2 regions of the Lysinibacillus sp. FSL P2-0066 genome follow, and region 2 is predicted to be linked to the other one. Evidence: riboswitches for the same ligand, from Rfam matches in the RefSeq annotation. Region 2 holds a riboswitch; the other holds the start of a gene.

What was found. Region 2 has a riboswitch for FMN ahead of ribE (riboflavin synthase). Riboswitches for the same ligand answer to the same signal wherever they lie in the genome.
Positions count from the first base shown of each region.
Region 1: another riboswitch for FMN. It lies ahead of MKZ14_RS06110 (ECF transporter S component); the one in region 2 lies ahead of ribE (riboflavin synthase).

Region 1 is NZ_CP150202.1:1,272,514-1,287,898, forward strand. It holds gene MKZ14_RS06080 (cytochrome c biogenesis protein ResB) at 1-735, shown strand, start outside; gene ccsB (c-type cytochrome biogenesis protein CcsB) at 732-1,913, shown strand; gene MKZ14_RS06090 (response regulator transcription factor) at 2,029-2,745, shown strand; gene MKZ14_RS06095 (ATP-binding protein) at 2,738-4,513, shown strand; gene sigX (RNA polymerase sigma factor SigX) at 4,571-5,125, shown strand; gene MKZ14_RS06105 (hypothetical protein) at 5,122-6,408, shown strand; FMN riboswitch at 6,553-6,739, shown strand; gene MKZ14_RS06110 (ECF transporter S component) at 6,958-7,545, shown strand; gene MKZ14_RS06115 (sodium-dependent transporter) at 7,787-9,133, shown strand; gene MKZ14_RS06120 (STAS domain-containing protein) at 9,546-9,932, opposite strand; gene MKZ14_RS06125 (methyl-accepting chemotaxis protein) at 9,971-11,668, opposite strand; gene MKZ14_RS06130 (ATP-binding protein) at 11,696-12,115, opposite strand; gene MKZ14_RS06135 (response regulator) at 12,122-13,255, opposite strand; gene glnA (type I glutamate--ammonia ligase) at 13,841-15,175, shown strand; gene MKZ14_RS06145 (hypothetical protein) at 15,259-15,385, shown strand, end outside.
Region 2 is NZ_CP150202.1:1,495,827-1,511,211, forward strand. It holds gene MKZ14_RS07220 (YibE/F family protein) at 1-537, opposite strand, end outside; gene MKZ14_RS07225 (YibE/F family protein) at 534-1,658, opposite strand; FMN riboswitch at 1,879-2,004, shown strand; FMN riboswitch at 2,121-2,246, shown strand; gene ribE (riboflavin synthase) at 2,446-3,084, shown strand; partial or broken gene ribB (3,4-dihydroxy-2-butanone-4-phosphate synthase) at 3,109-3,735, shown strand; gene ribE (6,7-dimethyl-8-ribityllumazine synthase) at 3,754-4,236, shown strand; gene MKZ14_RS07245 (spore germination protein) at 4,356-5,813, shown strand; gene MKZ14_RS07250 (GHKL domain-containing protein) at 6,136-7,443, shown strand; one part of gene MKZ14_RS07255 (IS3 family transposase) at 7,563-7,944, shown strand; one part of gene MKZ14_RS07255 (IS3 family transposase) at 7,944-8,893, shown strand; gene MKZ14_RS07260 (histidine phosphatase family protein) at 9,008-9,556, shown strand; gene MKZ14_RS07265 (GNAT family N-acetyltransferase) at 9,570-10,415, shown strand; gene MKZ14_RS07270 (copper amine oxidase N-terminal domain-containing protein) at 10,587-13,685, opposite strand; gene MKZ14_RS07275 (transcriptional regulator SplA domain-containing protein) at 14,058-14,282, shown strand; gene splB (spore photoproduct lyase) at 14,295-15,323, shown strand; partial or broken gene MKZ14_RS07285 (NUDIX domain-containing protein) at 15,354-15,385, opposite strand, start outside.

The sequences.
Region 1 (15,385 bases), 220 kb from region 2:
GAAAAAGTAAAAGACTATTCTATTCGTGTAAACCATCCTTTGAAAGAAGATGGCTTTGCTCTTTACCAGATGGATTATCGTCTAAATGAATTAAAACAGATGAACTTTGAATTAATTAATAAGACAACAGAGAAATCATTAGGTAAGGTAGAGATTGATTTAACAAATCCTAAAAAAGAATATGATTTAGGGAATGGTTCATCCGTTCAAATTCTTGTCTATACACCTGATTTTGATGGATTTGAAAATGGAGAACCTCAGACTAAAACGTCTATTCCAAATAATCCTGCATTTTTATTTAAAATGACTACACCAGAAACTCCTGAAGGAGAAGTAAGCTTTGTTGAAATTATGCAGCCTCCTTTAGAACCACTGGGTGAAAATAAATACAGAATGAAATTTGCTAGTGCAGAGATGCGTGATATGTCAGGTATTACGGTGCGAAAAGATAGTACCATCCCTATTCTGTTTGTTGGTGGGGTCATCTTTATGATCGGTGTTGCCATTGGCTCTTACTGGAATCATCGTCGTTTATGGCTTCAAGTGGAACCAGACGGCCGTGTGTTAATGGCTGCCCATGTCAACAAAAATATGTTCAGCATGAAAAAGGATTTAGATGCTGTTACAACATTTGCTGCATTGCCTCCGTATAAAGATCAGTTAGAGAAAGATGAGGCTGGCGAAGAGTCCACTACTGGTGGCATTAAAGAAAAGGAAGGTGACAACACCTTATGAGTTTGATTGACTTAAGTGGAAACTTACTATTTGTAGCGTTTATTGCTTATCTAGTTGCGACATTATTATTTGGTGGTTCAATTAAGCAAGGTAATGCTACTGGTAAAAATACTGGCAAATGGGGCAAGCTTGCCATTGTGGTTACTATTATTGGTTTCCTATCACAGCTTGGCTATTTTATTACGCGTTGGATTTATACAGGACATGCGCCAGTAAGTAATATGTTCGAATTTACAACTGCCTTTGGTATGTTCATTGTCGGCGCGTTTATCTTAATTTATTTTATTTATCGTTTGACTGCACTTGGATTAGTGGCACTGCCTGTTGCGCTTTTGATTATTGCTTATGCAGCAATGTTCCCGAAAGAAGTAAGTCCATTAGTGCCTTCATTACAAAGTCATTGGTTAACAATTCACGTTATTACAGCAGCATTAGGGCAATCTATTTTAGCCATTAGTGCTGTGGCAGGACTTATTTACTTATTAAAAGTTGTTGATTTAACAAAGCCTTCTAAACAACGTTTTTGGTTAGAGGCCGTTATGTACTGTCTTGTAGTAGTTGTTGGGTTTGTTGCAGTTACATCTACATTTAGTGCGATGGATTATGAGTCTAGCTATAATTATGTGGATAAAGAAGGAACTACTCGTAAAATTATTTACAATTTACCTCCAGTATTCGGTATGAATGAATATGAAGTGATAGAAGAACATGGCATGTCGCCATTAGTAGAAATGCCAGCATTAATTAATGCGAAAAAATTAACAACTGTTGTTTGGTCATTAATGGTAGGATCTGTGTTGTATTTATTAATTCGTTTAATTGCTCGCCGTCGAATTAGTGCCATTTTCCAACCACTTGTTAAACGTGTCAATTTACAATTACTTGATGAAATTGGTTATCGTTCAGTGCTGATTGGTTTCCCTGTATTCTCCCTTGGTGCTTTAATCTTTGCGATGATTTGGGCACAAATTGCTTGGAGTCGTTTCTGGGGTTGGGATCCAAAAGAAGTATGGGCTCTTATTACATGGTTATTCTATGCAGCATTCCTGCATTTACGTCTATCAAAAGGCTGGGAAGGTCGAAAATCTGCTTGGTTAGCATTAATTGGTTTCGGGATTATTTTATTCAACCTAATTGCTGTTAACTTAATTCTGGCAGGTTTACACTCCTACGCGTAACCTGTGAAGCAACAAGCCTTTTCGCTGTAGCGAAGAGGCTTTCTTTTCTTTTCAATATGTGTCACACCATGTACAATAGAAGTTAGAGAAAGATTGGAAGAGAGGGATCGTGAAAGTGTCAGAAAATATTTCAGTATTAGTAGTAGATGACGAGGATCGTATTCGCCGCTTATTAAAAATGTATCTTGAGCGTGAAGGATACCTTGTTGACGAGGCCGAAAATGGTGAACAAGCGATCGAGAAATCTTTAGAAAAAGAGTATCACTGTATTTTACTTGATATTATGATGCCTGAAAAAGATGGGCTAGAAGTGTGTGCGGAAATTCGAGAGCGCGCAGCAACACCGATTATTTTATTAACTGCCAAAGGCGAAGAAGCGAACCGTGTACAAGGGTTTGAGCTTGGTGCAGATGACTATATTGTAAAACCATTTAGTCCTCGTGAGGTTGTGCTACGTGTGAAGGCTATTTTACGCCGTTCACAGGCTTTCTCACCAACGACAAATGCGTCTTCTTCAAAAGATTTAGTGGTGTTCCAACATTTAATGATTGATCATGATGCACACCGTGTGACTGCAGAGGGCATTGAGGTTAATTTAACACCGAAAGAGTATGAATTGCTATACTTTTTAGCGAAATCGCCAGACAAAGTATTTGACCGTGAACAACTACTAAAAGAGGTATGGCATTATGACTTCTTTGGTGATTTACGTACAGTGGACACACATGTAAAACGTTTACGTGAAAAGCTCAACCGAGTTTCTGAAAACGCTGCTAAAATGATTGTGACGGTTTGGGGCGTTGGATACAAATTTGAGGTTGTCAATGAATAGAATATGGAATAGTGTTGTCGGGAAGCTATGGGTAACCATATTGCTTCTCGTTTCATTTGTATTATTTGTTTTCACGGTGTTAATGCTTGAATTTCTTCAAAATTACCATATGCAGCAAGCAGAAATTTCATTGCGGCAAACAGCTGCAACGGTAGCAAGTATAGTAGATGACAATGAAACAGCCGAATCTACCTCGGAATTATTAAAAGATATTTTACCTACAGGGACCAATGCATTGATCGCTATCAGTCATGTTGAAGTGTCCTTTGCGATGCAAGAGGGTGTCAATAAAAAAGAAATACAAGATACCATTTTAGCCAATAAATCTTTTCATGAAGTGTTTCAATCAGATGAACCGATTATTAAAGAAATGATGATGCCTTCTTCAACTGATCAAGAAAAGATGGAATCTTATGTCGTACTTGGTTTTCCGCTAAATGTTGAAAATGCAGTACATGGAGCTGTCTTCATCTATCAAAGCCCTGATGCGCTACATAAAACGTCTAAGGAAACAACGAAAATTGTCTTTTTAGCAGCCTTCATAGCATTTGTGTTGACGACATTCTTCGCATTTTTCCTTTCTTCACGTATTACTTCGCCATTGAGAAAAATGCGTGAATTGGCTTTTGAAATCGCGAAAGGGAATTTTGAAGCGAAAATGCCTACTACCCAAAATGACGAAATTGGTCAGCTTGCCGTTGCCTTTAACCAAATGGGCCGTCAATTAAAGCATAATTTAGAGGTCATCAATCAAGAAAACGAACAGCTTTCTAATATTTTGACATCTATGACAGATGCTGTGATTACATTTAACCGTGATCGTACAATATTATTAAGTAATCCACCAGCAGAACGGCTAATGCAAAAGTGGTTTGTGAATAAAGGCTCACAAAGTGCTAAACCTATCCCGCCAGAGCTGTATCATATGCTTGATCATGTGCTGATGTTTGAGGATAAACTAGAAGAGGAAATTGAAATGGACGGCAGCTATTATACGTTTACTATTAGTCCCCTTTATAGTGGTGAAATGATACGTGGCGCTGTGGCTGTTATTCGTGATATGACTGAACAACATCGCTTAGAAAAACTTAGATCCGATTTTATAGCCAATGTCTCTCATGAGCTACGGACACCGATTGCCATGCTTCAAGGTTATTCGGAAGCATTGATGGATGATGATTTTATTCAGGATCAGGAAGAGCGTAATGAGATTACCAAAATTATTTATGATGAATCGAAGCGAATGGGCCGTCTTGTGACAGATCTATTAGATTTAGCACGCATGGAATCAGGGCATATGACGCTATATAAAGATGAATTACCGATTAATTCTACATTCGAACGAATTACACAAAAATTTGCGCAGGTAGCAAAAGAAAAGCACGTTCGTCTGCAATTTGACAGTGAATTTAATGACGAGGCTATGATTAATATAGATGAGGATCGCATTGAACAAGTGCTTACAAATTTAGTTGACAATGCCCTTAGACATACAGATGAAGGGTCTGTGACTGTAAAAGTAGAGCAGGAGCCGACATTTGCTAAAATATCTGTCCAAGATACAGGACATGGCATTCCTCAAGAGGACTTACCCTATGTCTTTGAACGTTTTTATAAAGCCGATAAGGCACGTACTCGTTCCAAGGGTGGAACTGGTCTCGGCTTAGCCATTGCTAGAAATATTGTGAAGGCACACTCAGGTAATATAATGGTAGACAGTGTGCTGAAAGAGGGTACGACCTTCACGTTTTATTTACCGTTCGATTAATAACATGTATTGCTATTAATTGGCTGTAACTTCTATGAATGTAAGACGACAAATATTATAGAACGGGGGTGGAGTGCTTTGAATGACTCCGTGTTCCATCGACTATACGATGCATATCACCAAGACGTGTTTCAGTTTTTAATATATTTAGTAAAAAACCGTACACTTGCCGAAGATTTAGCACATGAAGTTTATGTACGAGTGTTGCGCTCGTACGATCAATTTGCAGGGAATAGTAGTGAGAAAACTTGGCTATTTGCTATTGCCAAAAATGTAGCGATTGATCATTTTAGAAAGCAAGCTGTACGCCAAAAGCATTCACATGATTTCTTTGACTGGGAAACGGAACAGCTCCATTCAACCACACCATCACCGGAAGATATGCTACAGGCCAGTGATGAATTTATGCAGGTAGAATCAGCACTTGAAAACTGTACAGGCGACCAAAAAATGGTCATTATTATGCGCTATTTTCAGGACTTATCAATTGCAGAAACAGCGCAAATACTAGATTGGACAGAAGCTAAGGTAAAAACCACCCAGCATCGAGCCATTAAATTTTTAAGGCAACAGCTACAGCCGATTAGAGAACAGGAGGCGAAACGGCAATGACGCATAAGCCATTTGATGATGAACAGCTTGAACATGTATTGAACAATGCCCCTAAGCTTTCTGACCGCCGTTCAAAAGAAGAAATATTAAATCGGTTAATGGCAGATGCTCGCTTGCAGGATAATAGTCACCTTCAAGAAGCGATACAACAACCTATAGAGAATGAAGAAGCACAACAAGAAAGTAAACCTTTGATTCAAGATGAACAACCATCACGATTTAAGTTCCGAAAAATGTCGATTTTTACGAGTATAGCAGCTGTTTTCGCGTTAACGGTGCTCGTTGGCTCCATGGTCATGAATAATAACGCTAGCCAAAAAGATCTAGCTAGTACACCGGAAACGGCTAATTACTCTACATTACAGGAAGATCGTTCTGCTAAAGAGGCCGCTACCCAGGATGAGGCACTTCAATCCAGTATTGTAGCGGAGCATGAGCGTATGTTATCTTTACGGTCATCAGTCTATGAGGAAGATGTGAAAGATGCTGTCGTTTTTCGTATTGGTTTGGCAGGACGCGATGCAGAAAGTGTACCAATGACATATGTGATACCAAATGAGCGTGTAGCAACTGATTTTGGGACGCAAAAACCTTCTACTTTACAGATGTATGAGAAATATGCTCCTCAAATTGATGAAGAAGCCAAAGGGTTTACGGATTATCATCCTTTTAAGGGTGAACTGAAGGAGAAAGATGACAAGCTTGTCCACGTTTTACCAAAGGACAATAACTATGATGTTGCTTCAGCTACCGTTAATGAATACAAAGGTACTTTAGAGGATACATTCTCGGATTCTGAATATACGGAAGTTGAGATTCAAAATGAAGATGGCACACCTTATGAGTTTTCTCAAGAGGGTGAGCCAAGCCAAGCCATGTCATTAACAAACGCCAAACATTTTAATTATTATTTATACCAAGATGGTAATGGGGCAGAATATCTATCACCAGATTTCCGTCAAACATTTGCTAATGTTACAGAGGCACTTACATTAATGAAAAACAAAAATGATGATGTTTATGTAACAGTTGTTCCTGAAAATGTGACATACACGGTGAAAGAGGAAGCAGAAGGTGTAGTCGTTACTTTCGATATCCCTTTAGATTTAGCATCGATGGAGCCAATTCGCGCTACCCAACTGATTGAGGCCATGATGTTAACTGCTGCTAGCTTTGACCAACAATTACGCTTAGATAATGTGGTCCAAGAAAGCTGGGAAGGATTCGATTTAAAAACGTATTTGCCAAAGCCTGTGGGGCCAAATAAACAATATATGCCTTAGACAAAATCAAAAATGGAGCATTCCTGTAACATGGAATGCTCAATTTTTACAATACATACAAATCTAATCGGATTTTTTTTAAGCAGAACTATTTACTTTTTCTTGATAATTAATTATAGTAAGGTTGTAGTATAAAATAATATGATTCATCTTCGGGGCAGGGTGAAAATCCCGACCGGCGGTAATAGAGTGGTGAACCGTTAATGTTTTTCATTAACTCGAATGGTTTATGCTTCGCTCTTCAGCCCGCGACCTGTGCAAATTTATTTGCATGGCTGACTTGGTGTGATTCCAAGGCCGACAGTTAAAGTCTGGATGGGAGAAGATGGAGGTACGATCGTCATTCATTGTTATGAAATGAACTATGACCGAGCGCTTTTTTTGTATGACTTTTTAAACAGTGCTTAAAAAATAGTTTATGTTGACGCTTATTCGTCATGCCTTTCTCCCTTGTGCTTTTCATGCATAAGGGTTTTTTCATGCTAACAATTGAAAGATCGTCACCTTTCTTCTTGCGAGATTGAATCAGCAAAGAGGAGAGAGTTTTCTATGAAGAAAAATGTTAAACTTCAATCGTTTATTACGATTGGCATGCTGAGCAGTATTTCGTTTTTATTAATGCTTTTTAATTTCCCAATTCCACCATTCCCAGCATTTTTGGAAGTCGACTTTAGTGATATGCCTGCATTAATAGCAGCCATCACTATGGGGCCTGTGGCTGGTATTTTAGTAGAATTATTTAAAAATGTATTGGATTGGATTTTCTCGGGAACGCCAACAGGTGTGCCAGTAGGTCATATTGCCAACTTTGCAACAGGTATTTTATTTATTTTACCAGTAAGCCTTATTTTTAATCGCTTTAAAACAATTGCTGGTCTTGTTGGAGGTTTAGCGACTGGAACAGTTGTAATGGCGGTAGGCATGAGTGTTTTAAACTACGCAGTATTTTTACCGATGTACACATACTTCTTAGGTATGGAGCCTGTTGTAGGTGATTCGCTTTATAAAATGATCATTGCTGGGATTTTACCATTTAACATTGTAAAAGGTATTTTATTAACGGCTATTATGGCGTTTTTATTTACAACAATGCGCAAATGGATCGACCGCCAGCGTTCTATCTATATAACAAAATAATTTTTACTAACCTCGGGTAAACATACCTGAGGTTTTTTGTTGGAAGGATTGAAGGATAGGGGAAAGGTCTGATGGATAATTTACTAAAAGTGAAGGATAGAAAGGCAAAACTAACGGATAATTATAGAAAAAAGTAATGGGATAAACTAGCTATCTAGTCCTTTATAATTACAACCTAGTCGAAAGCTATATTTTCATGTAAAATAGAGAAGAGTTTAGAATGTTTGAGGAGTTTGAAGAGATGAGTGGAAAAAAAGGACAGTGGTCTAGTAAATTAGGTTTTATTTTAGCATCAGCTGGTGCGGCGATTGGACTAGGGGCAATTTGGAAACTTCCCTATGTAACAGGACAAAGTGGTGGAGGAGCATTTTTCCTTATCTTTGTGTTATTTACCTTGTTAATAGGACTACCGATGTTATTGTCCGAGTATGTTTTAGGACGTGGTACACAATCCGAGGCTGTAACAGCGTATAAAAAAATTGCTCCAACTAAGCCAGGCTGGGCTTGGATTGGTCGAATGGGCGTGCTAGGCTGTTTTTTATTATTAACTTTTTATAGCGTAGTTGGAGGTTGGATCTTTATTTATAGCGGGCTAGGTGTAGCTGGCGCGGTAATTGATCCAGCAGTAGATCCAGCTGAACTATTTGGAAAAATTATAGGTACGCCTTGGATTACGCTAGTTGGACTAGTGTTGTTTACATTAGCCAACGTACTTGTGATTTCATTAGGTGTACAAAATGGAATTGAAAAGGCCAATAAATGGATGATGCCGTTACTCTTCATAATGTTCATTGTCCTTGTTGTGCGTGCAGTTACATTAGATGGGGCAATGGAAGGGGTAAAATTCTTCTTATGGCCTGATTTCTCGAATATTACAGGTAAAGCATTATTAGAAGCCCTAGGACAATCGTTCTTTGGGTTAGCAGTAGGCTTTTCTTGTCTAGTTACATATAGCTCTTATTTAAAAAAGGATGTCAGTCTTCCGAATTCAGCGGGTTCTGTAGTGTTGTTAACCGTGCTTGTTTCATTTTTAGCAGGTTTAGCGATTTTCCCTGTGGTGTTCGCCTTTGATTTAGAGCCAGCAGCGGGTCCGGGTTTGCTATTTATGGTGCTGCCAACAGCTTTTAGTCAAATGCCATTTGGTGAAGTGTTTTTAGCCATGTTTTTATTGCTATTTTTATTTGCTACATTAACGTCATCATTTAGTTTATATGAGATTATCGTCGCGGCATTTATGGAGCATAGTCAGAAATCCCGACCGATGTGGACGCTTTTACTTGGTATAGTCGTATTTATTGCAGCTATTCCAGCAGCACTTTCTTCGAGTGTATTATCGGATATAATGATTTTTGAGAAAAGTATCTTTGATGCAACCGATTTTTTAGTGTCGAATATCATGCTTCCATTAGGGAATTTATTCATTGCTATTTTTATTGCCTATGTAGTGGATAAAGAATTTGTGAAGAGAGAATTGCTAACGGGTAGTCAAATGGGGCAAGGCTATTATTCTACATATCGTATGTTAATGTTAGTTGTTGTACCGATTATTATTCTCGTTGTGTTTGTTAATATGCTACTGCAGTATTAAAGAAAAACAAAACAGTCAATTGAAAGGTAGAAATGGATATCTGTTGCTTGGCTACTTGCTTTCCTATCTAACCAAAAAAATCTAATCTATTTAGCAAAGGTTTTCAAATAAAATGAAGGTGTTCATTACTCTTTATGTAGAGGTGCTGTCAATCACCACTTCTCCACATTGAAATCGCTATGCTACTATGAAAAAATGGTTGATTGGAGTGGAGCCAGGGGTCAAAGATGAGACCCTGGAGCGAATGGAAGTGAGTAAAGCGGCTCATCGGACGCCCCCTAGACGCTGGCGGAACGGAAATACCTTTCACCTTGCAAAGTTGCTTTTTCTGCCGTGGACATCTTCTTTTTTTAAACATGAAAAGGTGTATTCCGTCTATTAGGAATACACCTTTTTATTATGGTTACAAAGATTAATAATCGTTAAGTGATAGCTCACCTAGCCAATCTTCTTTAATAATCTTCCTTGCTTGTTCTTCGCTTTTGGCAATAGGGAATACTTTATCAACCTGTGAAATAGCGAATAAGTTGCGAATGAAATCATCGACGACAATAATGGCGATTTTCTTATCTTTTACAGACACTTTCTTAGCAAAATTAACGATCATACCGAATCCAGTACTATCAATATTTGTTACCTTTTGCATATCGATAATGTATCCATGCTTTGTGTCTAAGCTAAGTGTTTGAAGCTCTGACTTTATTTCTTCAATCATCCCGTATTCTAAATCGCCTGTAAACGCAATTACAATATAATCAGCCTTTGTGTCAATATTCATTGCAATTTTCTTCTGATTCATCCTATAGCGCCTCCATTATTCTTTTCTTGTTTGGGGATTTATTCAAACTTAAATTTATTCACTTCATTTTGTAAATTATCAGCAATTGATGATAACTCATCTGAGCTTTGTGTAATTTCTGCAACAGTCGCATATTGCTCTTCTGAGGTTGCTGCAATCTCCTCTGTAGCTGCGGCAGCGTCCTCAATGATACGAGAAATATCTTGAATTGCTTGTTGTACGCTTAAAGAGTTGTCGTTAACATGTGTAAATGCAACTTTCATTTGTTCGACGCCTTCCTCAGTTTCGACAACTTTCTCTACGATTTCCTTAAGGGCACTTCCACCTTTATTGATGATCGTAACCTGCTCCTCGACAGCCAGTAAATTGCTTTCCATCGTTCGTACGGTTACAGATGTTTCAGCCTGGATATCATTAATAAGATTTGTAATTTGTCCTGCTGCTAAACTTGACTGCTCTGCAAGTTGACGAACCTCTGATGCAACGACAGCAAAGCCTTTTCCTTGATCACCTGCTCGTGCTGCCTCAATGGCTGCATTGAGTGCTAACAGATTCGTTTGTTCTGCGATCCCAGTGATAACGGTAATAATACCACCAATTTCTTCAGAGCGCTTGCCTAATTTTTGGATAGAATCAGTTGCATAAGACACAGTTTTTGTAACATCACTTAGATGCATAATCGCTTCATTGATGGCTTCTTCTCCTTTACGTGCGATATGAGTGGATTCGATAGCGCTATTTAAAGTGATTTCAGCCTTTTGTAAGCTCTTTGATACTTCTTCAATCGTTTTTTGCATCATTGAAACTATTCGTTCAGCCTGATCAGATTGAGTGGTAGTACCAACGGCGATTTCATTCATTGTTAGTGCAATCTGATTAGATGCTTCACTTGTTTGATGTGATGATTCTGCCAAAGTGTGTGACGACTTTGCAATTTGGTGTGCACTACCAGCTACAATCTTTATCGTCTCTGTTAAATGATTTTTCATACTACTAAATGCGCGTGCTAATTCAGCGATTTCATCTTTGCCTTTAGGGTTTAACAGTTTAACATTTAAATTTAGTTCTGCTAATTCCTTGGCATTGGTACTTAAAATGTTAATAGGATTTACAATTTGCTTTTGTAAGAACCAACTAATTCCTCCGATCATTACAATGGCAATCACTAAGGAAATAGCTACATTCTCCAGTGCTGATTTTGTTGCAATGCTTATATAAGGAGCGGTAGGGACAGCGGTTGCCCATACACCGATCACCTCGCCTTGACTATTTACGATAGGATCATAGGCTGCTTGATGCAAACTTCCTAAGACATTTGCAGAACCGATAAAGCGCTTTTTTTCTCCGAGCACAACAGTTGCAACCTCGTCAGAAACCTTTGTATTTAAAGCACGCTCACCATTATCCACTATATTGGTACTGATACGAGTATCGTTTTGAAAGATGGATACAGCATTCCCATTTGTAAGTTCTCCAACTTTATCAGCCACCTCAAAGTTTTCTACCATATTGATATCGCCTTTATAGAGCTGATTGTTTTTTATGGACCATTCTCCAGGGTATTTAGCATCTAAATATTCATAGCTCAATTGTATATCTGATAAAAGCTTTGTATCAGCACTTTCTAATAGATTGTTCTTGGCAACAAAAAAATTGACGCCTGCTAAAAGGGAAGTAAGTAAAATAATACAACCAAATATAAGCAGATTCATTTTCTTTCGTATAGATAACTTCATTAAAACGCCCCCAATTTTACGTTTACTTTATAGATGAAACTTTTTGGAAATACCTACTAAAAATTTTGTTTCAGAAATATTTTCGAACCAAATATGGTCTACCATATTTTTGACAAAAAATAAACCGCGTCCACGATCAGCATAATCAAGTTTGTCTAAATCGAATTGAAGAACTTTGTCCCAGTCCTTTTCGTCAATACCTTTTGCTTCGTCAGTGACTGTTATTTTTATTTCTTCGTTTGATTGAGTTACATGTATTTGAATTTCCTTTTGAGTGGGTATATTAATTTTCCCCATAGCCTCTACGGCATTGATGACTAATTCATGAACAACAAATCTTATTTCTCGTTTATAAGGTAGATTATATAAATCTGTATAATTCTCCATAATTTGATCAATAAAGGCTATAGCTTGTGTATCAGGATTTACATTGAGTGTGAATTCCATCTTCAATCACCTACCCTTTAATGTAATTGTTATTGAAACGACTGTGATGTCATCGCTGTAATCATTGTCAATTAAATTGTATTTTTGAGAAAATTTTTGTAGTGCATAGCTATTATCCTGTGAAGCATAAGCGTAGAAAAAGTCCATATCAATTGAATTTTGCTCGTTCAATGTTAATAATCCATCTGTATAAAGAATAATACGGTGCCAGCCTGATAAAGGTATTGTTTTTTTATTTATTTGAATAGTAGGGAATAGTCCGAGGATAGGTGTATTCGCTGGGAGGAAGACTGTTTCTCCATATTTTCCAAATAAAAAACCAGAAGGGTGAGCCGCATTCACATAGTGCAATGTTCCATTTTTCGTATCTAGAAGTATGTAAATCGCCGTCATTAAAAAACGGTCCATATCTTCATCAGAAAATAGCTCGTATATTTGGCGGTTAAGTTCTTGGATTACTGCTACTGGATCAATTAACTTAGTAATCATTCCTTTTAATAACGATCTAATGGACATCGTAACGAGTGATGCAGCTATGCCATGCCCCATTGCATCGTACAGAAGAATGGCGGTTAAATGGTCATTAATCTTAAACCAACAGTACATGTCACCTCCTAGTGTATTAGATGTTACATAAAGACCATCAATCTGTATTTGCTCAAGATTTAATGGAGGAGATAGTGCGTTCTTTTGGAATTTTTTTGCAACGAATAAATCTTTTTGAATCATACTTTCTTGCTGCTTTCGAAGCGTGGCTTCCTTCTGATATTTTAAGGCTACTTGAATTCGAGTTTTAAAATGAGTAAAATCAAACGGCTTTAAAATAAAGTCGAAAATACCTGCTTCAAACACCCTATCGATTGTTATGTTTTTTTCGTAGGTAGTGGATAGAAGGATAGGGACATCTATCCAATTTTTAAGTACATGAATGTGCTGACAAATTTCCTCGCAATTGCTGAGTGTCATTTTAGTGTCGAGGACGATTAATTCCAGCTCATCTTTCAAAGATGAATCTACTAAATAATTCATTGCTGCTTCCGTTGTTGAAAAGCAATGAATATTTGGGATGCTGATACGATGAAAATATTTCTGCAGACGTAGCACATCATTACTTACGCTGCCAATAATTAATACTGACATGCCTACTAAATTCACCGCCTTATGTATCTATAACTAAATATTTCCTGGAAGCCAACATAATGATTTCTAACCATAATTATATACTCCGTATTTACTTATAATATGAATAAATGAAAATTCTAATTTGCTATAAATTTACCAATAAATATGGCATTATACAAGGCTTTTGTGATATAAAGTAAAACTTAATCAATAGGATTTTTGACATCTAGGTTCTTGGATAGGGTTCACGGGTTAACTTTTTAACGATGCTCTTGATATATCTGCATTTGATGCATGAGGAAGTAGAGAATGCTTCGTCTCTAGTCATGATACTTGACTGTACATTTTTAGAGTGACGAAGGATTTTGTAAGACTAAAGGCCTTTTGTAGAAAGTATTAATTTTGCCCTTCTTTTAAGGTGAAAGATCGCTATTTGAGATGGAAATGTGGTAAGAAAAATTAATCTAAAAAAGGGATTAATATATTCGATAAAATGCATGTTATAAAACATTACATACATATTGCTTATTATTCAATTTTAATGTATTTTTAGATCAGTCATAAAAAAGTATGTTAATTAAATTTACATTGGAGTGGTGAAAAATGAAACATTATACCAAAGAAGATATTATACGTCGAGTGAAGGAAGAAAATGTGAAATTTATTCGCCTACAGTTTACAGATATATTAGGGACAATCAAAAATGTGGAAGTGCCTGTCAGTCAATTAGAAAAAGCGCTAGATAATAAAGTCATGTTTGACGGCTCTTCAATCGAAGGTTTTGTGCGTATTGAAGAATCGGATATGTATTTAAAGCCTGATTTCAATACCTTCGTGATTTTTCCTTGGACTGCTGAAAAGGGGAAAGTGGCACGCTTTATCTGTGATATTGCAAGACCAGATGGTACACCGTTTGAAGGAGATCCACGCTCCAATTTAAAACGAGTATTGAAGGAAATGGAGGAGCTAGGCTTTACTTCGTTTAATTTAGGGCCAGAGCCTGAATTTTTCCTATTCAAGTTGGATGAAAAGGGGCGTCCGACACTGGAATTAAATGATAGTGGGGGCTATTTTGATTTAGCGCCAACTGATTTGGGAGAGAACTGTCGTCGTGATATTGTTTTAGAGCTAGAGGGAATGGGCTTCGAGATTGAAGCGTCTCATCATGAAGTAGCACCAGGCCAGCATGAAATCGACTTTAAGTATGCGAGTGCTATTGAGGCATGTGACAATATCCAAACATTTAAACTAGTTGTAAAAACCATTGCTGCACAGCATGGCCTCCACGCAACATTTATGCCAAAGCCACTATTTGGGGTCAATGGGTCAGGAATGCATTTTAATCTCTCGTTATTTGAAGGTGATAAAAATGCCTTCTACGATGAACATGCAGACTTGCAATTAAGTGCAACCGCACGTAGCTTTATGGCAGGAATCATGAAGCATGTGCATGGCTTTACGGCTATCACAAATCCACTTGTCAATTCCTATAAACGATTAGTACCTGGCTATGAAGCCCCTTGCTATGTAGCTTGGTCTGCTCAAAACCGCTCACCATTAATTCGTATTCCAGCAGCTCGTGGACTATCTACACGAATTGAATTGCGTTCAGTGGATCCAGCAGCAAACCCTTATTTAGCAATGACTGTTATTCTAGCATCTGGGCTGGATGGTATACGAAAAGATTTAACGCCACCAGCTGCAGTAGACCGTAACATTTATAAAATGACAGCAGCGGATCGGGAGTTGAATGGGATTGATAGTTTACCATCCTCATTAGAATTTGCGTTAATCGAATTAGAGATGGATGCCATTGTTCGTGATGCACTGGGTGACCATATTTACGATAAATTCACAGCTGCGAAAGAGATTGAATGGAATAAATATCGCACACGTGTCCATAACTGGGAGCGTGAGGAGTATTTAACGATGTACTAAAGGTTGGGGCTGTTTTAGCTCCAACTTTTTTATGTGACATGTACTTCTTTTTGCTCTATCATAAGATTAAAGGAGTGTGGACAATGACACAGATAACTCAAGTTGTGACAATTCAAAACAATGATATTGTGCAATTTGAACTTGATATTAACCGAGCTTTAGTAGATTTAAAAGGCTTTTTCATACTTGATATCAAATACAATACGCTCT
Region 2 (15,385 bases):
TATATCTCTCCCGATACTTAACCCAGCTGTATAAAGTTTTTTTCTACTAATTGAAGGGTTGCGATAAAAAATCTCGTGCATGGAGGTAGCGATAGAAATAGCCACATCCATAATGGCACCTATCGTACTCATAATAATAACTGATGCACCAATTTGCACAAAATTAACACCAATATAGAGAGAAAAGATGCTGATTTCTTCAGTTGATTCTTCACCAAACCCTTGGATCATCGACTTATCCGTTATTAAGGTAATAAATAGCAGTAATACAACAATCGTCACCATTGTCGAGATAAAGGCTGTAATGGTTTTACTATTTGTTTTATTGATATAGAAAAGACTAATACAGCTAATGATCGTACAGGCTATGAACGTCAAGATGATTGGGCTATTTTTAGGGTTTGTCATTAAAAAGATGGTGACAAAGAGCACACCAAAGTTGAGGAATAAAGAAAGAAATGACCGTACTCCCTGTTTACCTCCTACTATCACCATCAACGCAAATAAAATAACTGCTAATAAGACGATAACATTCATTCTTGAACCCTCTTTCGATTAATGAAAAATATAGCGGTATACTGACTGATAGGAATCGTAAGGACAACACCAATACCCCCTGCTAAGGCACGGGCTAATTCTAAAGAAAGATTTAAGGACAATGTAAGCCCTAATGTGGAAGAATTTTTTAAATAGAGAATAATCATAGGTATGGAGCCGCAAAGGTAGGCAAAGAATAAGATACTTGTAATGGTACCCATAATATCTTTACCGATTTCATGTCCCGAAGATTTCAGAGCCTTGACAGAGATTGTAGGATCTTGCTCGTATAAAGCAAAAATTGAGGAAGCCATTGTAATAGAAACATCCATTACTGCCCCAAGTGAGCCAATAAATAAACCTGCCATAAAGACGGTACGATAGGGACGTGTTAAAAATTGCATTTCTTCATAACGAAGACCATTTTCACCTGTCAACCACATTACAATAGAGCTTATGATAAGCGCTATAACAGTGCCTAAAAGTGTGGACACGATGGCTACATATGTTTTTGTATGCAATCCACTAATAAGTAGGAGCGAAATAATCGTAAATAGCAGGGCACAAATGCCGCTGACTAATAACAGGCTTACGCCCCCATGCTTCACATAAAGATCTAATGCGAATGATAAAATCACAGCATTGACACTCAAACTAATGATAGAAAATAAGCCTTGTCTTTTACCTACAATAAGTAGGGCAAAAATAAAAATCCATGCAATCATTACCATGGTTTGATCTCGTTTTAAATCGAGAATGGTTCCTGTTAAAACAGATTGTGTTGTGCGATCATCTAGCGTGACAAAGATTTCATTGCCTACATGGTATTCTTGATCAAAAGCACCAGACGAAGAATAGTCATTCGTCAAATGAATGGATTGCCCCTTATGCTGACCATTTTTGATAATGGCCATAATCTCCTGTGTAAACAAAAAATCCTCATTTTCATACATATCTGTCATCGGTTCTGATGCTGTTACATCCACTTGCGTTATTTCCGCTATCGGTCGATCATAAAATTGTTCGTTATGAAGTACGAAAACGATCGAAACCCCACAACAGAGTGCTAATAGGGCATAGAAAATAGCTTGTTTAAAAGGTATATTTTTAAAAAATGTCAAGTAAATGACCTCCAAACTGCTAGACTGAATAGTCACTTGTAAAGGAACGTTTTTTTGATTAAGAAGTTCCATAAACAGGTTAAATGTCATCATTTTAATAACATCTTTTACATTTTTCAAGTCGAGTCAAAGCTGTTTAAAATTTATGCTTCGAAAAAAATTTAAAAAGAAGGATGGATAATATAATAAAATAGTGTTATCGTAAGACTAGCTAAATAAAAATATTCTTCGGGGTAGGGTGAAATTCCCGATCGGCGGTGATGAAGCAATTCAAAGTCCGTGAGCGCAAGCTGATTTGGTGCAAATCCAAAACCGACAGTTACAGTCTGGATGGGAGAAGGGTAAAAATGCGAACTTTTTAAATTGATTCTAATTTAGAAGGTTTATTTGACTATGCATTTATTACAAAACTTCCCAATCATCTTGTGGGAAGTTTTTTTATTTAGCTACAATCGAATAGAAGATGTTCTTCGGGGTAGGGTGAAATTCCCAATCGGCGGTGATGAAGCAATTCAAAGTCCGTGAGCGCAAGCTGATTTGGTGCAAATCCAAAACCGACAGTGATAGTCTGGATGGGAGAAGAACGAGTGAGATGACAGTCTATGAAAAAATTGTTTTCAAATAGGCTTATTTGTTGATGTCTTATACTCCCAAAACCCCTTTGATGTAAAGGGGTTTTTATTTTTTATTGCTAACGAGAGAAGGGAGAAGGATAAGGCACAAAAACAGGTGGATCAACTTTAAAAGTTAAGGATAGAAGTGCTAATAAAGTAGAGTAGGTGATGGAATGTTTACAGGACTTGTAGAGGATATTGGTATCATAAAAGCCGTGCAAAGCGATCGGGACAGTATGAAAATTACGGTTCAATCAGCCAAGATAACGGAGGATGTCAAGCTTGGTGACAGTATAGCGGTCAATGGCGTTTGTTTAACGGTGACAAATTTCACACAACAGCAGCTTACGATGGATGTTATGCCTGAAACAGTCAAAGCAACAAATCTACAGCAGCTGGCAATAGGTGATTCTGTTAATTTGGAGCGTGCCATGCCTGCTAATGGGCGATTTGGTGGCCATTTTGTTGCTGGTCATGTTGATGGAGTCGGCAAAATTTTGCGAAAACGTCCAGTAGCAAACGCCGTATATATTGATATCGAAATGTCAGAGGAGCTAACCAACTTTTGTATTCCAAAGGGTTCCATAACAATTGATGGCACAAGCTTAACCCTTTTTCATGTTGAAGCCAAGAGTGTCACAATTTCACTTATTCCTCATACTTACAAAGAAACCGTTTTAGGTATGAAGAGGGTTGGAGCAATCGTTAATATCGAAACCGATTTAGTTGGAAAATACATTATAGGGCAATTAAAAAAGGGGCAAACAACGCCAGCTATTACAAGAGATTATTTAGCACAACATGGTTTTTAAATCACAGAATAGGAGTTGATCATCGTGCTACATTCAATTGAAGAAGCCATAGAGGATTTAAGGCAGGGCAATATGATTGTGGTGGTTGATGATGAGGATCGAGAAAATGAAGGAGATCTTCTGGCACTCGCTGAATTCATCACACCAGCAACAATCAACTTTATGGCAACCAATGGTAGAGGTTTAATTTGTACGCCGATTTCACAGCAGCTTGCACAAAAGCTAGATTTATATCCAATGGTTCAGCACAATACAGATAACCATCAAACCGCATTTACGGTAAGTATCGATCATGTAGAAACAACGACAGGGATTAGCGCCTTTGAGCGTGCGCTAACGATACAAAGGATGGTAGAAAAGCAAGCTAAGCCGACTGATTTTCGTCGACCAGGCCATATTTTTCCGTTGATTGCGAAAGAGCAAGGCGTGCTGGAACGGAGAGGACACACGGAGGCCACTATTGATCTAGCGAAGCTTTGTCATAGCGTACCTGCAGGTGTTATTTGCGAAATTATGGGTGATGATGGGCACATGCTTCGGTTTGAAGAACTAACAAATTACGCTGCACATCATGGCTTAAAAATGATCTCGATAGAAGCATTGGTTGCTTATCGTCAACAATTATCCACTAATAAAACTAAAATTTCTATGTAAAAAGGAGAAGGAACAATGGGTCAAACATTTGAAGCACAATTAATTGGAACGGATTTGAAAATTGCAGTAGTAGTGGGTCGTTTTAATGAGTTTATTACTAGCAAATTATTGGATGGGGCAATGGATGGTTTAACTCGTCATGGGGTTGATTCTGCATCTATTGATGTCGCATGGGTGCCAGGAGCTTTTGAAGTTCCTTTTATAGCGAAACAACTGGCAGAAACCAAGAAATATGATGCTATTATTGGTTTAGGTACTGTTATTCGTGGCTCTACAACACACTATGACTATGTTTGTAATGAATCGGCAAAAGGCATTGCCAATGTGTCATTGTCAACGAATGTACCTGTTATTTTTGGAATTGTTACTACCGAAAATATTGAACAGGCAATTGAACGTGCAGGAACGAAATCTGGTAATAAAGGCTATGATGCTGCAATGTCTGCAATTGAGATGGCAAATCTAAAGAAAATGATTGGATCAGGACAATTTGAATAGTCGTCACAACATTTGTTTCTTTGAATATTTTGAACAACCATGGGAAAAATATGCTTAAGTGTATTTATTGAAGGTGATTGTTTCATAAATGTACTAATCTTGAGCTGGCTCAGTAGGAGATGAGAAGTATTTCATCAATTGAACAAATTAATTTGAAAATGTTGAAATCACTATTTCAACGCTCTGCTGATGTGATTTTCCAACAATATAATTTTCAGCAATATACAGTACATTTGATAACTTGTGATGCAATGGTCAATGAGCAAATACTTCAAACTGTGGTTGTTCAACGTGTTCAATCTTTGTTAAGCAATGTCACGGAGGACATGCTAGAAGAAGAAATTGAACAGCATTTACACATTCCCTATTTACAAAAGATTTTATCGAAAGAGGATGCGGTAACTAGGATCTATAAAGGCCATGTTTTACTGTATTTTGAAGAAAATCAATTACTTTATTCTAGTGATATTTCAAAAAGACCCAATCGGGAGCCTGGGGAAACAACATTAGAACTAGTGGTAAAGGGACCTAGAGATGACTTTATTGAAGATGTTTTTATTAATATTGCTTTATTAAGAAAACGATTACCGACTAATTCTTTTAGTGTAGAGACATTAGAAATTGGTAAGCGTTCTAAAACAACCGTAGCCATACTATATATGGAAGACATTGTGAATTTAAATATGCTAGAACAAATTCGACTTCAATTACAAAAAATTGATACGGATATTGTTATCAATGGCGACTTATTAATGGAAAAAATTGAAAAGACAGCGACAATTCTTCCAAGACATGATTATACAGGAAGACCTGATTTTGCTATGCAGGCGTTAATTAGAGGAAGAATACTCTTAATGATTGATGGTGTGTCCTATGCCATAATTACACCTACAAATATTATGTTGCTCTTTAAATCGGCAGAGGATAATGAGTACCCACTCATTGTTAGCTCGATGGAACGATTACTCAGAATTGTCGGTATATTAATAAGTATGCTACTGCCAGGTTTTTGGCTTGCATTGACGACTTATCATCAAGAGCAGCTTCCGTTTCTTCTACTTGCTACGGTTGTAGAATCGAGGTCAGGATTGCCCTTTCCAACCATTCTAGAAATTTTAATGATGCTATTTATGTTTGAATTGTTTCGAGAGGCTAACTTGCGCCTTCCTAGTGCAATCAGTGGCTCAGTTAGTGTGGTAGGGGGACTAATTATTGGGGATGCAGCGATTAAAGCAGGTGTTACAAGCCCCTCAATGATAGTTGTGATTGCCATTTCTAGTATCGCTGCATTTACATTGGTCAATCAATCCTTTGTGACGGCTATGAGTATTTTTCGATTAATCATTATTATGGCTTCGGCGTTTTTTGGCTTATTTGGTTTTTTTATAGCCGTGTTTTTCATTCTTTTATACACTGCAAATATGAAAGTCTTGGGAGTGCCGTATGTAAACTTTAGTGCCGATTTCGAAAAAGGCAATATACGTAAGTCCTTATTGCGACTGTCTCCAAAAGGTTATAGTAAACGACCTACCTTTTTAAAGCCACAGGATCAAACACGTACTTCAAGTAAAAAATAAGCAAATTGTATTAAAGATCAGGTATTGCTGGCACCTGATCTTTTTTTGTTACCTTTTCTTTAGTAGTCTTTTCATTTTTCCATTTAAATAGGAAATGAGACATAAAACGTTATTCCTTACCTTTTTAGTTTACTTTCTTGTCAAGGATTATTAAACTATTTGTTACGGTGTGTAATTTTGGGTATGAATAAAATAAAAATTGATTTTGTGTTTTAATTTATGTAGGATATACAAGCAATGTTTGCTTTACAAACAAAAAATAGAGTTAATTATAATATAATAGTATTCTAGAATATTTACAGATGAGGAAGTACCGTGTTTTATGAAAAATAGAAAAATAAAACTAATATTAATTCTATCAACGATTTTATTATGTTTGTTTACAAGTTTAAACATCTTTACATCCTATGTAAAAATAAAAAAGACCGTTGAAGAGTCGATTGCCAATCAAAGTTTAGAGGCAGCCCGTTCTATTGCTGCATCCATCGATACCGATGCCTATCAGCAATTTTTAAATAATCCACAGGAAAATGATTATTATTGGAAAGTAAGAAATTATTTAAACGACGCAAGGATAAAACTAGGTGCACTATTCGTATACACCTTAAAGGTGGACAATCCTGAAGTATCAATAGCCATGATTACAGGGATGCCAAAAGAAATGAAAGAGGGCTTCGGTATAGGAGTGGTTTGTACTGTTCCTGCAAAGCATGTTGAAAAAGCCTATAATGGTGAAACCTATGTTACAGAGGTAATTCATGATTCTGAACATGGGTCTTATTTATCTGTTGGTGCACCCATCAAAGATGATAATGGAACAATTATCGGGTATTTAGGCATTGACATTAGTGCAGATACACTAAATGGTATCAAGGGTAAAGTCATTGAAGACAACCTTTTTAATTTTATTTTTAATGGTGTACTTATTTTAATAGTCATCGGTTCTTTTTTCTTTTTACAAAGATGGTATCAAAAAGAGGTGGCGAAGGAAGTTGGCGCTACAGAGGACACGTATTTAGCAGAAATCAAAACATTGATTACTTCGGTGTCGTCACTACGTCATGATTTTACAAATCATATTCAAGTGTTACATGGTTTATTGCAATTAGAAAAAACAGATCAGGCGAAACAATATTTATCCTCACTTTCGAAAGAGGTTCAAGCCATTAAATCATTAAAATTAAATATTGATCATCCAGGTTTGTCCATCTTATTGCAAACGAAGAAATTAACGGCTCAAAATCTTCATATTGATATGGATTTTACGCTTTCTCAAAATGACTTTAATAGGATTAAAACGACAGATTTAATCAAGATTCTATCCAATTTAATTGATAATGCGATTGATGCAGCTGTTGAATTACCTGAGGAACAACGTAAAATTAAAATTTGCTGTACAGCAGATGAGGTACAGTATGAATTTAAAATTACCAATACAGGGCCAAATATTGCGTATCCTGATCAAATATTTAATCAAGGATTTTCAACGAAAAAACATGAGAATGGAAGAATAAGAGGACAAGGCTTATTTATTGTGAAAGAAATTGTCACGAAATATAATGGTCATATTTCAATTGATTCATCAAAACATTTAGAAACGACTGCTATTGTCAGAATTCCAATAAAATAACAGAAAAAAGCTCCCTACCAAAAATAAACTGTACCCTATAAGATAGACACTTTGAAAAAAGTCTATCCTATAGGGTATTTTTGTTTATAATGAGAAAAAAGATGTTGGGGTAGAGTGAAATGACCAAAAGATATTTTACGAAAATGGAACAAGAACAACTAAAATGTAATCCAAATGTGCAAGCAGTTAGCGAGAAAGCGATCACATATACTGACGAATTTAAACGTCATTTTATTGCGGAAAATGAAAAAGGTAAATTCCCAAGAGAAATTTTTGAAAATGCAGGTTTAGATGTTGAATTAATCGGTATAAAACGAATCGAATCTTCAGGCAAACGCTGGCGAGCTTCTTATCGTAAAGCAGGTGTCGGAGGTTTACAAGATACACGTAAAACAAATTCAGGTAGACCTTCCGAACGCGAATTGACATTAGAAGAAAAATTGAAGCGTTTAGAGGCGAAAAATCGGTTACTTGAAGCAGAGAATGAATTGTTAAAAAAGCTCGATCTACTCGAAAGGCAGATGTTGAAGAAGAAATAAAAATCGCTACGACACTAAAATTTGAACTCATCCATCACACGATGAAAAAGTATAAATTAAAGCGTTTAGTCAGCTATTTATGTGATGTGATGGGTATATCTCGGTCTGGCTATTACAATTATTTTTTAGAAAAATCAGCTCAGAAGCGTGTGGAGCAAGAACAAGCAGATGAAGTGGTAAAGGAAATCATTTTAAAAGCGTATCATTTCAGAGGGCGAAAAAAAGGAGCACGTCAAATTAAAATGACGTTAGAAAATCAATATGGAATTACGTACAATCTGAAACGTATTCGCCGTGTGATGAAAAAATATCAGATTATCTGCCCGATTCGAAAAGCGAATCCAACTCGACGTATGGCAAAAGCAACGAAAGAACATCGTACGTGCCCAAATGAATTACAACGCAACTTTAAACAGGGTATGGCCGGAAAAGTGTTACTGACAGATATCACCTATTTAACGTATGGAAGCAGTAAACGCGCTTATTTATCAACGATTAAAGACGCTGAAACGAATGAAATTTTAGCGTATGAAGTGTCGTCTTCATTAAGTATAGATATTGCCCTCAATACGCTTCATCAATTGAAGAAACACCGCCATTTAACGGAAGATGCCTTTATTCATTCGGATCAAGGATTCCATTATACCAATCCACAATTCCAAAAACTTGTGAAGAAAATGGGGTTAGGACAATCCATGTCTCGCCGTGGAAACTGTTGGGACAATGCGCCACAAGAATCATTTTTTGGACATTTTAAAGATGAAACAACTATCGAGAAATGTGAAACATTAGAAGAAGTCAAACGAGAAATTAAGAGTTATATGATGTATTACAACCATTATCGAGGGCAATGGCATTTGAAAAAGCTGCCGCCTGCAAAATACAGACAGCAGCTTCAACAAGTTACCTAGCTTTTTTTAAAATGTCCTTTACAAAGGGTACAGTTTAAAATTGTGGGGAGCTTTTTTCTATGTATAACACATACATTACAAAGTAGAAGTGATATGATGAAGGAGATGAAGAAAATGGAAAATGGTCTCCTGGCGCTATTAAGAAAGGGTGGGCTAACGTTATATGCAAGACATGGGACAGCGACTGTTGGTGTAGATCAAGCATATGGCACATTGCAATGTTGTCAAAATCAACGGAATTTATCCGATCAAGGCCGGAGGGAGGCAATTTATTATGGTCAAATGCTGCGTTATTGGCAAATTCCCATCCTTTCCACCATTAGAACCAGCCCTTTTTGTCGGACGATTGAAACTGCCCGATTGGCATTTCCAAACAGCAATATCCAAATTGACCCCTTCTTGTTTGAAATCTTTATGCTAGGTGGCAACCTCCCTCCAGTAGTGCAAAGCAGTATATTAACGATTTCTACATCAATGCTGGAAATCATCCCACCCGAGGGCATAAACAACATAATTATTGGTCATAGCTTTCCAAGAGATGTGGGGCTGGGTATCATTTCGAATATGGGGACAGTTGTCATAAAGCCTAAAGGTCAAGGACAAGGTTATGAGATTGTGAGAAAACTAACCTTAGAAAATTTAGCAGCATTAGATTCCATTTGAAGAGAGGGAGCATATGAAGATTAAAACAGTAGCACAATGCACATTGGATGAAGTATTGAAAGCATGGAATAAAGGCTTTGAAGGCTATTTTATTGAAATCAATATGACAGCAGAAATGTTTTTACAGCGACTAGTGGGGGAGGGGTTATCTCCTGAGCATTCGATCGTCGTTTTTGATCAAGAGGAACCGATTGCCATTGTGATGAATGGCTTTCGTACCATCGATGGCAAAAAGACAGCTTGGAATGGGGGGACTGGTATTTCCCCAGCGTATCGTGGTAAGGGCGTCTCGCGCCTTTTAATGGAGGAAACCCTAGCTATTTATCAGCGAGAAAATGTAGAATTGGGTACGTTAGAAGCCATTAAGGAAAATCAGGTAGCCATTGCTTTGTATGAAAAATATGGTTATGTGATTGCCAATCAATTACTATTTTTAAGCGGCGAGTATGAAGCAAAGGTGACACCTACAGCAGCCCTTCGTATGGCGACCATTCGCCCAGAGCAGCTAGCACATCTATCTTTCTATCGGGAAAATGTTCCCTGGCAGTGTAGCTGGCAGAGCGTGAAGCAGGGAGAAGCAAGGGTATTTTATAATGATAGCAATGAACCACTTGGCTATATGCTATACAAAACCTTGTGGAATGAATGTGGTGAGGTGGAGCGTATTCTACTTTATCAAATGGCAGTACTAGAGGAAAGTAATGTAGAGTTAATAACACAGTTTTTAGCAAGTATTACAACAGATAAAGTCCATTTGACGACAGTGAATTTCTTAGCGAGCAATCCAGCAACGAGCTATTTGTTAAAGCATGGAATAAAGGTGACAACAGAGCAGGTACAGATGACAAAGCAACTATAAGCCAGGCTGTCGTTCAGTATACTAAGTGAAGTGGAAATAGAGCAATGAAGTATATAATGCAATAGGATCATGTTTTAAACAGAGAAAAGTAATCTATTATTACAAAACAAGCAGGTACTCCTTATGGTGATGTATACACCATAGGAGTACCTGCTATAAAAAATAATGGACCTATTGATTAATTTGAGGGCCTTGGGACGCCTCATTCTGGTTATTATCAGGATATTTCTGGAGTTGCACCGAATTAATTGATGTGTTCGATAGCGAATAAGTTCCTTTCGCCAAAATCAGAACCTTAGCAACATATTCTGTAGATGAATCAAGTTGATTACCAAATGCATCTACTGGTGTGCTTAGCGCTTGGCTAACGTTGGAGAGAGGATTCGGATGAATTCTGGTACTATTTGGATTGCTAATAGCATCCTCCAATTTGAAACTTTCTGCTTTATCCTTCGGCAACATAAACACTCTATACTCCGTTACGCTTTGACCATTTTTGACATCGAAGCTAATGTTTATATCGTTATATTTATATCCCTTATTCAAGAGACTAAGTGTCACTTTCTCCACTGATCCAGCGGCTGAAAGGTCTTCCAAAACAATGTAAGGAGATGGGTAGGATAAGCTATACATTTCCTTAGAATTTCCACCACCTACAGACAATATATATACGCGATATTCTTCGCCATTCGATATAAGTCTTCCGTCTGTATCTCTACTAGTAGCCCCCAATTTCATACTATATTGGCCTTTACTCCAACCTGTATAATTAGTTGCTCTAATAGCTGTGTTCAGATCAAAGTCATTTGCCTTTGATGCGGGTACAACTAGAATACGGTAACTATCTATATTTGATTCATCAGAAGGTTTTGTAAACGATATCTGTAGATCTCGACCATCTCCATAATCACCAACATCGCTTACATTAATATTGCTTACTGCCTGAACAGCTTTGCTTTTACTAATTGTAATCACAGATGAAGGAGAGGATAGAGCAGAGGCGTTTGAAGAGTTACCATTTGCAACAGTCAGTACATAGACGCGATAGCTAGTTCCTTCTGTAATAAAATTACCTCGTACATCCCTAATCCCATCTAACGTTCTATTCGCTACTAAATTTCCACCTTTGCCTTCTGTGATATAGTAAGAGCTGCTATTGGCTTGTGAAAGATTAAAGCTACTGTAATATGCAGTTGGAACCATTAGAATCCGATAATGATTAACATTCGATTCATCTGTAGGCTTCGTGAACGTTACTTGCACATCACGGCCATCCCCTTTATCATCTATATCTGCAACATTCAGATTAGTTACAGCTTGCACTGTGAAGTTTTTAGTTAGTGTAATCGAAGATGTTGCGGCAGTTAGCGCATTGTTTCCTAAGGTATTTCCATTGGCAACCGACAAGACATAGATACGGTAGTTCGTACCTTCTTTAATAGTATTTCCGCGCACATCCCGAGTATTTTCAGATAATACTTGCTCATATGTGGATTTCCCAGATTTGTTAACAGTCGTGTAATTGCTGCTGGATACGCTATTAGCATCCGTCAGACTAAAATTATTGTAATTTGCTGTTGGTACCACCATAATCCGATAGTGATTAATAGGTGCCTCATCAGCAGCTTTATTAAATGACACAAAGAGGTCACGACCGTTACCATTATCACTCACATCGCTGGCAATGATATTCGACACTGCACCGACATTGTTGCTTAGCAGCGAAATCATATTGGAGGCTGGAGAAAGCACATTATTTGCAGAGTTATTAGTTACTGCCATAATAAATACACGGTAACTAACGCCATTTTGAATGGCATAACCGTCAGTATCTTTTGCTCCTGCAGAGAGCACCTGCGTAATATTGTTGCCTGTTTTGTTCACTTGTGTGTAATAAGTGTTAGGTAAACTGTTGGCTTTTGTCAATGTAAAGTTCATATAGTTGTTAGCTCTTACAACAAAAATTCGGTAAGAGAGAACATTCGATTCATCAGACATTTTGTTGAAGCTAACTCTCAAATCGCGTCCATCGCCAAAATCATTAACATCATCTACTTGTGTAATAATCGGAGTAGATACAGTAAGCGTTACTGATAATGAAGCAGGTGAGAGTTTATTCATGCTAGAATTTGTATTACTTACAGACATAACGAACGCTGTGTAGGATTCGTTATTCTTTATAAAGTCACCTGAAGTATCTCGTGTTGAGGAGGACAGAGTTGCTATCAACGTACTGCCGTTGCTTCCCGATTTGTCCACTGTTGTATAATAATTGCTGGATAAATTATTCGCAGTGGTAAGACTAAAATTGTTAGCATCCTTGGTCTTTACTATAAACACACGGTAATTGGATGTATTGCTATCATTCTGTGGACGAGTAAAGCTAACTGAAACATCACGTCCATCGCCAAAATCGTTAATATCGCTAATCTTCACATTTGTTACTGCGGTAACAGTAGACATGTTTGTTAGAGTAATCTTCGGAGAAGAAGTTGATAATACGCTAGAATAAGAACCTTTACCAATCGCAAGTATATAAACCACATAAGACTGATCATTTTTTATGTAGTCTCCGTCCACATCTCGCGAGCTTTGCGATAAAGTTACGACACGATTCGAATTTGAAGTCGATACCACCGAATAATTAGATGAGGAGACTTTAAGAGCTGATGACACATTGAAACTTTTAGAAGCCTTCACAACCATAACCCGATAATGATCTACATATGATTCTGTAGACGATTTAGAGAAGCTAACCTCAAGATCACGCCCATCTCCCTGATCATCCACATCTCGAACCGACACATTGCTCACTGGCGCAATACTATTATTACTTGGCGTGTCAGTTTTAATAGATACTTGCTGTTTTTCCGAGTTCCAATCAACATCCTGACCAAGTGCTTCACTGACGAAGCGTACTGGCACCATTGTTCTACCTTTTAATACCTGTGCTGGTACATCAAGCGTTACTGTCTGGTTATTAATAGTAGCTGTCTTCGATTTAATCTTGAGAACTACCGTTGTATCCCCTTTTATCCCTGTGACTGTTTGAGTCTTTGGGTTCCAGTTTACGCTTGCATTTAATGCTTCAAAGATCGCTCTAAGTGGTAGCATAACACGTCCTTGAATCATCGCAGGCGGCTGATCGGTTTTTAATTGCACTCCATCCACATTAATTGTGATGGCTTTTGCCGCTTGTGCGGTTGCCGGCTGCAATACTAACGGTACAATAAGCATCACAGCAAAAAGTAAAGTCCATATTTTTTTCATAAATTCCACCCTTCTTCATGCCATTTGATTGACTTAGCAAGACATCTAATTAAACGTATGAGCAGTCTAAAAGTTTCACCCTTTTACCTTTTGAAGAAAATTTAACCAATACGCAGTTTTGATACTTATTCTGGCTTACTTTCCTTACAAGTAGACTGAAAAGAGTAAGGGAATTTTGAGTGGATAACGTTACACTATTCGACGTAGGAGAGTTGAATAAAGCAGGTTCAATTGAAGTGTTACAATTTACAGGAAGTGCAATTTTCTTAAAAATAACCGCACGAATGTATGTATATTACCAACTAAATTTTTTATGACATATTTTTTGTACACTTTCACCAAACTAATGGAAAGGCAGAGGAAGGTGAAAAGATGCAACAACCATTTGATGTGGGAGATATTGTTTATATTTTTTACCGCAATCCACATATTCAAGATGTAACGAATATACAGGAAGCGGCAGTAGTGAATCATCCAGAAAAACCAGAGGAGCTAGCGCTATTTTTATTTGAAACATATTATCCAATCACGAATGATATGGTAATTTTTGTAAGTGAGATGGCGGCTGAACAGGCCTATCATCAGTATTTTCATTAAGGGAGGACTCGCATGATGAAGCCGTTTACCCCTCAGCTTGTTTATTTTGAGCCAGATGCTCTCCACTATCCACTAGGTCAGGAGCTAAAAGAGAAATTTGAGCAGATGGGGATTGAAATTCGCTATACAACTTCGCACAATCAAGTGAGAAATCTACCTGGTGACAATGATTTTCAAAAGTATCGGGTAGCAAAATCGACCTTAGTAGTGGGCATTCGAAAAACATTAAAATTTGATACATCTAAACCTTCAGCGGAATATGCCATCCCATTTGCGACTGGCTGTATGGGGCATTGTCATTATTGCTATTTACAAACAACGATGGGCAGCAAACCTTATATTCGGACATATGTTAATGTCGATGAGATTCTAGAACAGGCCGATCATTATATGGCTGAACGAGCACCTGACATCACACGCTTTGAGGCTTCCTGTACCTCTGATATTGTAGGAATTGATCATCTTACACACACCTTAAAGCGAGCCATTGAGCATTTTGGACAAAGTGAGCTAGGTCAGTTACGATTTGTAACGAAGTTTCATCATGTGGATCATCTATTGGATGCCAAGCATAATGGTCGGACAAGGTTTCGTTTTAGTGTCAATGCTGATTATGTCATTAAACACTTTGAACCAGGTACATCACCATTGGAAAAGCGCATTGAGGCAGCGGGGAAAGTGGCAAGAGCTGGATACCCACTCGGATTTATTGTTGCGCCAATCTATCTTCATGATGGCTGGCAGGAGGGCTATTATCATATGTTTGAGCGATTGGATGCTGAATTGCCAAAGGATGTGCGCAATGACATCACCTTTGAATTTATTCAACATCGCTTTACAAAGCCTGCCAAACGAGTGATTGAAAAAAATTATCCAATGACAAAGCTAGAGCTTGACGAGACGGTAAGACGATATAAATGGGGCAAATATGGCATTGGTAAATATATCTATCAAAAAGAGGAAGAGGAAGATATAAAGGAGCATCTGTACGATTATATGCAGAAATTTTTCCCTCAAGCAAAATTAGAATATTTTACATGACAATTAGAGAGAGAACGGCTTGTTTTCTCTCTAAATTAATTGTGTGATATATGGTTCAATAT